DNA from 2 places in the Noviherbaspirillum sp. UKPF54 genome. Region 1 is predicted to be linked to the other one. Evidence: predicted binding sites of a transcription regulator. Region 1 holds the regulator's gene; the other holds the start of a gene.
What was found. The regulator FNR, encoded in region 1, switches genes on or off when oxygen is low (the NO sensors DNR and NnrR bind a similar motif). The targets are predictions, from matches to a motif close to TTGATNNNNATCAA.
Positions count from the first base shown of each region.

Region 2: FAY22_RS21275 (bacteriohemerythrin) is a predicted target of FNR. The motif match lies at 2,689-2,702, and genes of this name have one in related genera.

Region 1 is NZ_CP040128.1:1,833,661-1,838,517, reverse strand. It holds gene ccoP (cytochrome-c oxidase, cbb3-type subunit III) at 1-498, shown strand, start outside; gene ccoG (cytochrome c oxidase accessory protein CcoG) at 644-2,038, shown strand; gene FAY22_RS08480 (FixH family protein) at 2,055-2,594, shown strand; gene fnr (fumarate/nitrate reduction transcriptional regulator Fnr) at 3,063-3,743, opposite strand; gene FAY22_RS08465 (hemerythrin domain-containing protein) at 4,413-4,857, shown strand, end outside.
Region 2 is NZ_CP040128.1:4,590,696-4,595,552, reverse strand. It holds rRNA gene FAY22_RS21285 (16S ribosomal RNA) at 1-1,327, opposite strand, end outside; gene FAY22_RS21280 (enoyl-CoA hydratase) at 1,818-2,594, opposite strand; gene FAY22_RS21275 (bacteriohemerythrin) at 2,834-3,277, shown strand; gene FAY22_RS21270 (murein transglycosylase A) at 3,278-4,459, opposite strand; gene apaG (Co2+/Mg2+ efflux protein ApaG) at 4,609-4,857, opposite strand, start outside.

The DNA.
Region 1 (4,857 bases):
TACTGCGCACAGTGCCACGGCTCCGATGCACGCGGCAACAAGGGCTTCCCGAACCTCACCGACAAGGACTGGCTCCACGGCGGCGAGCCGGACGTGATCAAGACCACCATCATGAACGGTCGTCACGGCATGATGCCGTCGATGGCGGCGGCGATCGGCGGCGACAAGGAAGTCGAGAATGTCGCGCACTACGTGCTGAGCCTGTCCGGTTCCGCGCATGATCCGATCAAGGCAGCCTTCGGCAAGGAGAAGTTCGGCGCCTGCGCAGCCTGCCACGGCGCTGACGGCAAGGGCAACCAGGCCCTCGGTTCTGCCAACCTGACCGACAAGATCTGGTTGTATGGCGGCAGCGCTGACACCATCATGGAGACCATTCGCAAGGGCCGCGACAACACCATGCCCGCGTTCAAGGACTTCTTGGGCGAAGCGAAGGTCCATCTGCTGGCGGCTTATGTCTGGAGTCTGTCCAACGACACTGGCGCTGTCGCGCAGAAGTAAGGGCGCCTAGCAGTAGAAAGAGAGAGCAGCCGTTGACCGCGTCACGAGGTGCGTTCGTAAGTGATACGATATGCGCCGCAGCGCGGTCCCGGCTGCTCAATCGCTTAGTATGAAGCCCGAAAAAATCAATCGTTGTGAGTCTGTAATGAGTGACGCTGCTCCAAAGGTATCGGTGATCAAGATGTACGCCGCTCGCGAGGAAATCTATCCGCGCGAGGTCAAGGGCTGGTATGCCAATTGGCGCTGGATTTGCGTATGGCTGACCCAGCTGGTGTTCTATGGATTCCCGTGGCTTTCCTGGAACGGTCGGCAGGCAGTGCTGTTCGACCTTGGCGCGCGTAAGTTCTATATCTTCGGCGTGGTGTTGTGGCCGCAGGATTTCATCTATCTGGCGCTGCTGCTGATCATTTGCGCGTATGCGCTCTTTCTGTTTACCGCCGTCGCCGGACGGCTATGGTGCGGGTTCTCCTGTCCGCAGACCGTATATACCGAAATCTTCATGTGGGTCGAGCGCAAGATCGAGGGGACGCGCAGCGCTCGCATGCGGCTGGACAAGCAGCCATGGACGGCCGAAAAGGTCGCCAAGAAATCGGCGAAGCACCTGATCTGGGGCGCCATCGCGCTATGGACCGGCTTTACCTTCGTCGGCTATTTCACCCCTATGCACGAACTGCTGGGCGAAGTGAAAACCCTCGGCCTCGGCCCGTGGGAATGGTTCTGGGTTTTGTTTTACGGCTTTGCCACCTATGGCAATGCCGGCTGGATGCGCGAGCAGGTATGCAAATACATGTGCCCGTATGCGCGCTTCCAGAGCTCGATGTTCGACAAGGACACGCTCACCGTCACCTATGACAAGGAACGCGGCGATCCGCGCGGCGCGCGCAGCAAGTCGGCTGCCAAGTCGAACCTGGGCGACTGCATCGACTGTTCGATGTGCGTGCAGGTATGTCCGACCGGCATCGATATCCGCAACGGCCTGCAGTACGACTGCATCGGCTGCGCCGCCTGCGTCGACGCCTGCGACTCGGTAATGGACAAGGTCGGCTCGCCGCGTGGGCTGATCCGCTATACCACCGAAAACGCATTAAAAAACCATTTCACCCCGCAGCAGATCCGGCAGCGCACGATGCGCCCGCGCGTGCTCATCTATACGGGCATCCTGGTGCTGATCGTGGCAGGCTTCCTGGGTTCGCTGCTCACACGCACGCCGCTCAAACTGGACGTGATCCGCGACCGTGGTGCGATGGGGCGTGAGGTGGAGGACGGCATGATCGAGAACGTGTATCGCCTGCAGATCATGAACACTGACGAATTCCCGCACAAGTATAAGATCAAGGTTTCCGGCATCGAGACCATCGCTCTGGCGGGCGCGGAAGAAGTGGCGTTGCCCGCGACCGGTTCGCGGGCCGTACCGGTGCGCGTGCGGATCGCCCACGGCAAGGGGCAACCCGGTTCGAACAAGATCATGTTCGAAGTCGAGTCGACCGACGGTTCGGATGTCGAAGTGAAGGAAAAGGCGGTATTTTTCGTACCGCGTTAAATGCAAGGAGATTGTGATGCAAAGCGCTGATCCGAGTTTGAAGACGGACGATGGTTCGCCCTGGTATGCGAACCGCTGGCCGTGGTTTCTGATGCTGGGTCCGTTCCTGGTGGTCGTGGCAGGCTGCTTCACCGCCTGGCTCGCGGTAAGTCGCCCGGATGCCCTGGTGGTAGACGACTACTACAAGCAGGGCAAGGCGATCAACCAAGACTTGCGGCGCGACCGTGTAGCGGCGAATTTGCACTTGAAATTGAATGTGCGCTTCGATCCGGCGGCCGGCAAACTGATCGGCCATATCGACAGCCCGCAGCGTCCGGTGACCGGCAAGATATCCATCCGCCTGGTGCATTCGACCCTGCCGGAAAAAGACATCGTGCGCGAGGCGTGGCCGGATAGTAATGGGAATTTCTCGATCGACTTGGCTTTCCTCGAGCAGGCGAACTGGCAAGTGCAGGTGGAAGATCAGGCGCGCGACTGGCGCCTGACCGGCGTCTGGACATGGCCAAAACAGCATGATGTCGTGTTGTCGCCTGACCTCGCGCCCGCCGAAGGATGAGGATTGGCGCGCCGCGTGCAGATCGGCTTGAAATCGAATATCGTATCAGGGAGCGTTCTCGATTATCAAAATCGATTCTCAATAATGAGAAAAGAGACGCGAGAATGCCAGTCTGATATGGCGTTTTATAAAGACGAAGCCGAAAGGAGGGTGGTTTGATGGCGCGGTTGATGATGGTCGTCTTGTGGCCGTCTTTTTTGGTCGCGATTGTCGCGGAAGGTTTTTTCTTTTCGCTATTTGATCCGCGTGACCTGGGAATGCTCGGAGTTCATCTAGACGTAAGTCCGATGGCAGCGTATACCGTAGGATTTTTCTGTTTCTGGATGTTTTGTGCACTGGCCAGCATGCTGACTTGTTATCTGGTCGGTGTGCCGAGTGAACGCCGACCACCCTTCTGATGTTTCTAAAAAAACCGGGCCTTGCGCCCGGTTTTTTTATCTCTAAGCGTTGTCCGCAGGCCCAAGCGCATCATGCGCAGCTCAGGGTGCCGGCGGCGACTGCCTTTAGCGTGTTCGGTTCGAGCAGTTCCAGTTCACGGTTGCTGACCTTGATCCAGCCGCGCTTCTTGAATTTAGATAACAATCGGCTGATGCTTTCGATGGTCAGGCCGAGATAATTGCCGATTTCCTCGCGTGTCATGCGCAACTGGAAGCTGGTGGAAGAATAGCCGCGTGCGGAATAACGTGATGACAGATTGCTGAGGAAGGCGGCGAAGCGTTGTTCCGCCCGCATGTTGCCCAGCAAAAGCATGACGCTTTGTTCACGCGTAATTTCCTGGCTCATCATCCGGTGAAAGTGATGCAGCAGCGTCGGAATTTCGGCAAACAGGCTTTCCAGCCGCGCGAACGGGATCTCGCACACCTCGCTGTCTTCCAGCGCCACGGCGTTGCAGTGGTGACGATCGGTGCTGATGGCATCCATTCCTAACAGTTCCCCGGCCATCTGAAAGCCGGTGATCTGCTGGTCGCCGCTGGGATTGATTTGGTGTGTCTTGAAATGGCCGAGGCGGATCGCGTACAGGTTGGTAAAGGGGTCGCCGACGCGATACAGGTGGCCATCGCGCGGGATGCGGCGACGGCGCCCAATGATCTTTTCCAGCTTGTCCATTTCGGTCGAGCCGAGCCCCGTAGGGAGGCAGAGCTGGTGCATGCCACAGGCGGAACAGCGTGCTCGCAAGTCTTGCGCGCTCGCGGCACCCGATGCATTGGAAGAATAGGCGGGATGAGTCATATCGGCAGAATTCATTCTATGCAGAATCATGTTCGCGCTCGCTGTAGGTTTTTAGGCGTTTTGGGGTTCGGGTCAAAATTGAGCCAGGTCAAGAATCCTAATGCAAATCCCGTACCAAGCAAGCAAAATCGTGGATTAACCGGTGCCATACCAAGGCAAATCATGCGGTGAACCCTGAACATCAAGGCGCCAAGCCAGAATGCGGCCGCAATGGATGTTCGTTGCTGCTACAACTGTCAAAAACAGGAGCAGCGTTCGACGCTCCTTTTGTTCCCAAAATCGGGAAGTCAACGCCGAGCGAGCCGACGCGATCCCGGATCAGGTCGAGCCCGGGAAGGACGAAGCTTATCAGTCTCTTTTGACGCATCGCAATATTTTACCGCTCCTCTCGTAGGTCGTGTGGTTGAAATATCACTTGTGATCGGTATGGTCTTTGGCGCGCGACGGCCACAAGGCGTGCTTCCGAACTTAAGGTTTTTTTAAGGTTTATTGAATGAAGTTTTAAGAAAACGGGTCCGGATAAGTCCGTAATCTAGGCCTGTCGTCAATTGAACTTCTTTTGCAACCGCCAAACGATCGGAGACCTTCATGGAACAGGCCATTTCCCCTTCCCAGTCGCACGCCACAGGTGTTGTTCAGCGTTTCGATATTTATGCCCACATTCACAAGGCCTTGCGCCTTTTCATGAGCGATACGCTTCAAGCGGTCGGCGCCATGGATGGCTCCGACGGTGGGGAAGTGGCCTGCGTCCTGGGGCAGGTCCGCGCATTGATTGTTTTCTGCGGCAGGCATTTGCAGCATGAAAACCAGTTCATCCATACCGCGATGGAAGCGCGCCAGCCCGGTTCGGCGTGCACGATCTCGTCGGAGCACGTGCATCATGAATCGGCGCTGGAGAGGCTCTCCACCCTGGCGAGCGCGGTCGAGGGGGCGCAGGACGAGGTGCGTTCCGGCGCGATCGCTGACTTGTATCGTGAACTCGGCCTGTTCATCGCGGACAACCTGGCCCACATGCATATCGAGGAAACTGGGA
Region 2 (4,857 bases), 2.0 Mb from region 1:
CCAACTTCATGTAGTCGAGTTGCAGACTACAATCCGGACTACGATACACTTTCTGGGATTAGCTCCCCCTCGCGGGTTGGCAGCCCTCTGTATGTACCATTGTATGACGTGTGAAGCCCTACCCATAAGGGCCATGAGGACTTGACGTCATCCCCACCTTCCTCCGGTTTGTCACCGGCAGTCTCATTAGAGTGCCCTTTCGTAGCAACTAATGACAAGGGTTGCGCTCGTTGCGGGACTTAACCCAACATCTCACGACACGAGCTGACGACAGCCATGCAGCACCTGTGTGATGGCTCCCTTTCGGGCACTCCTCAATCTCTCAAGGATTCCATCCATGTCAAGGGTAGGTAAGGTTTTTCGCGTTGCATCGAATTAATCCACATCATCCACCGCTTGTGCGGGTCCCCGTCAATTCCTTTGAGTTTTAATCTTGCGACCGTACTCCCCAGGCGGTCAACTTCACGCGTTAGCTGCGTTACCAAGGAAATTAATCCCCGACAACTAGTTGACATCGTTTAGGGCGTGGACTACCAGGGTATCTAATCCTGTTTGCTCCCCACGCTTTCGTGCATGAGCGTCAGTGTTATCCCAGGGGGCTGCCTTCGCCATCGGTATTCCTCCACATATCTACGCATTTCACTGCTACACGTGGAATTCTACCCCCCTCTGACACACTCTAGCCGTGCAGTCACAAAGGCAGTTCCCAGGTTAAGCCCGGGGATTTCACCTCTGTCTTGCACAACCGCCTGCGCACGCTTTACGCCCAGTAATTCCGATTAACGCTTGCACCCTACGTATTACCGCGGCTGCTGGCACGTAGTTAGCCGGTGCTTATTCTTCCGGTACCGTCATCCCTTCCGGATATTAGCCAGAAGGATTTCTTCCCGAACAAAAGTGCTTTACAACCCGAAGGCCTTCTTCACACACGCGGCATTGCTGGATCAGGGTTGCCCCCATTGTCCAAAATTCCCCACTGCTGCCTCCCGTAGGAGTCTGGGCCGTGTCTCAGTCCCAGTGTGGCTGGTCGTCCTCTCAGACCAGCTACTGATCGTCGCCTTGGTAGGCTTTTACCCCACCAACTAGCTAATCAGATATCGGCCGCTCTAAGAGCATGAGGTCTTGCGATCCCCCACTTTCACCCGTAGGTCGTATGCGGTATTAGCTAGTCTTTCGACTAGTTATCCCCCACTCTAAGGCACGTTCCGATATGTTACTCACCCGTTCGCCACTCGCCGCCAGGCCGAAGCCCGCGCTGCCGTTCGACTTGCATGTGTAAGGCATGCCGCCAGCGTTCAATCTGAGCCAGGATCAAACTCTTCAGTTCAATTCCTGTTTTGTGCCGTTTTACCGGCAGGTTCCTAAGAACCGTCGCTCACTCAAAATACTGACTAGGTCCGTTCTTGCGAACTTACCTGTATTTCTTGCGAGCACTTGATATGCTTTGAGCTTCGGCAGCTTCCGCCACCGCCGCACGCCCACCAAGCGCCCACACTTATCGGCTGTTACTTGTTAAAGAACTTGTCCTGCCGTCGCTTTCGCAACTCGCTAACAAAGCGTTTTGTTTGTCAGCAGCAGAGAAATGAGATTATGAAGCGCTTTATTGCTTGCGTCAAGCGTTTTATTTCATCTTGTTCGCGAGCATTTGTTGCTAACCGCTTCTTTTTGCAAGACTTTTCAGGCTTGCAATCTACCAACGAATCGTTTTATTCGTCAGCAGCAAAGAGGCGAGATTATGACTACTTCTCTCAGTGCCGTCAACTGCTTTGCAGAAGTAGTTGACGGCGATCTTTCTTGCCCTTCCAACACCTCGTACGTCAGTTATTGCGGAAGCTCGGCGCACGCTTTTCGACAAACGCCGCCATCCCCTCTTTCTGGTCCTCAGTGGCGAAGGTGCTATGAAACAAGCGTCGTTCATATTGAATACCTTCTGCCAAGGTTGTTTCATAGGATCGATTCACCGATTCCTTGATCATCATAACAATAGGTAGAGACATGCCGGCGATAGCCTTGGCTGCTGCCATTGCTTCGTCTATCAGTTTGTCGGCCGGGACAACACGCGAAACCAATCCTGCCCGCTCAGCCTCCGCCGCGTCCATCATCCGCGCAGTCAGACATAGGTCCATGGCCTTTGACTTGGAAATTGCGCGCGGAAGCCGCTGTGTCCCCCCAGCACCTGGCATAGTCCCCAACTTGACTTCAGGTTGTCCGAATTTGGCTGTCTCGGCCGCGATGATGAAGTCGCACATCATCGCCAGTTCGCAGCCGCCGCCAAGTGCATATCCAGCGACGACCGCAATCACCGGCTTGCGCACCCGCCGAATCTGCTCCCAGTTGCGGGTGATGTAATCACCTTTGTACACATCCATGAATGTGTACTTGGCCATGGCACCAATATCTGCCCCGGCCGCGAACGCCTTTTCGCTGCCGGTAATGACGATGCAGCCAATATTGTCATCGGAGTCGAACTTCAATAACGCATCTCCCAGTTCGTCCATCAACTGATCATTCAATGCGTTCAAAGCCTTGGGGCGATTGAGCTGAATGACCCCGACTTTTTCACGTGTGTCGACCAAGATATTTTCATACGCCATTTTTACGCTCCTTGACAAAAAGGTAAGCCGCCATTGTACCGTCTCGACAATGCCAAGCCGCCCCTCTGAAGTCAGGCGTTACGCCAGGGCTCGCTTGAGACATATCAAATGGGTCCTGGACTGAACAAGTAGCATAATCTGAACAGGTGAACAGCAAGCTCCCTACCCTAGTCACCGACCATCAAGCACCGCAACTCTGCTTCCCGCCGCGTTCACTTCTATACAACGGAGGGTCACCGATGTTAAATACCACTTGGCCATCCGATGAACCGCTCGGCGTCATCGCTTTGGATCGCTTGCATGACGATTTATTTGGCATGCTAGACAAGCTGTCGAGTGCGCAAGATCATGAATTCGGAAATGGATACATCGCTCTTGTTCAGCAAATGGAACATGCTTTTGAAACAGAAGAGCGATGGATGGAAGAAATGGACTTCCAGTCACTGAAAGTTCATCGCGAACAACATGCACGGGTGCTCGGAGCGCTGCACAACGTGAACTGCCGCGTAATGAATGGAGAACTCGGCGTGGGACGAGAGGTGGTCAGGGAATTGCTGCCGCAATGGTTTGCCTTCCACATTTCCACCATGGATGCGACCCTGGCGCGCAGCATGCAGACAATGACCGCCCGAGCGGCAGGAATTCCCCACCCCGCGGCGGCTGAGCCGCTTGGCCCGCATTGATTAACGCAGCTTCGGCAGCAGCACCCACATCATGCCGCGCTGCTTCATCTTGCCCGCCTTGTCGCCGGCTTCCGTGCCGAAGCCCCAGAAGTAATCGGCACGAACGGCATTGCGAATCGCGCCGCCGGTATCCTGCGCCATTGTCAGTCGCTGCATTGGCGTGTCCGCGCCCGGCTGGGTTGTAGCCAGAAATACCGGCGCGCCGAGCGGGATGAATTGCGCATCCACGGCTATGGAGCGGCGGGGCGTCAGCGGTACGCCAAGCGCCCCTTTCGGCCCCTTGCTCGGATCGATGACTTTCTCTTCCTTGAAAAAAACATAACTCGGGTTCGCGTTCAGCAACTCTTGACGACGTTCCGGGTGGACGACAAACCATGTCTTGATGTTTTGGGCTGATGCCTGTTCCAGCGACATCTCCCCTTTGTCGACCAGATAGCGGCCGATCGACTTGTAGGGATATCCATTCTGGTCGGCATAGGCAACTCGCACCGTTTCCTTTGTGTCGGCCAGCTGTACGCGCCCGGAGCCCTGCACTTGCAGGAAAAATGCCTCAATCGCATCGTCCACCCAAAGCAGTTCCTTGCCGACCAGAATATCGGACTGCATCAGCTCGGCACGCGACAGATATGGCACGACCTTGTTGCCCACCACGCGGCCGCGCAGGCGCATACTTTTCAATTCGGGATAGAGCGCGGTCAGATCGATAGTCAGCATGTCATCCGGGGCGCGATGCAGCGGGATCTGGTACGGGCCGCCTCTCTTGCGCGCACCGTGCAAGAGAGGCTCGTAGTACCCAGTCACCAGGCCGGTATCGCTTCCATCCGGATTGACGACCTGATGCGGTACCAGGAACGCTTCAAAGAAGGCGCGAATAGTCTTGTCCTTGCCTGCATCGACGTCGCGCGCGACAGCACACGGCTCACGCCATTCGGGTTTCTTGGCCAATATGGCGCAGGATGCCAGAAAGGCTGGCCAAGCTTCGCGCAAATCATCTTTGCCCCAGCCCGGCAGTGCCGCAAAGCTTGTCGGCTTGAGCAACTCCTTCGGACCTTCCGGCTGCGTCACAGCGGACGTCGGCGGCGGGCATTTGCATGACTGTTCCGGCGGAACGATTGTGCAAGCGGCCAAGCCGAATACGACTGCCGCCGTCGATGCGAGTAAACTGGGGCGAATGAATGACATTGAGGGAAAGCTATGTGGCTGTTGATGCTTGAAGCAGGAGTCGCCCTGTTCTTGCTGGTGTTTATTGTATGGTGGACGATGTTCTCGGGGAAGAAACCCTCGCCTCCAGCGCCACGGAAACCCGAAGCGCCGCAGGATGAAGTGCAACATTAATGCAAGGTGCGCGGCTGAGACAAGATGAATTCCGGAATTTTTGCCTCGAATCGTTCGCCATCCTCCGCTACACAGAAGTAGTTGCCCGACATCGAGCCGTGCGGCGTGTTGAGCGCCGTGCCGCTGGTGTATTCGAACTGTTCGCCCGGTTGCAAAAGCGGCTGATGGCCGACCACCCCCAATCCGCGCACTTCCTGCACGTGATTGACGGCATCGACAATGGTCCAATGGCGCGAAATCAGCTG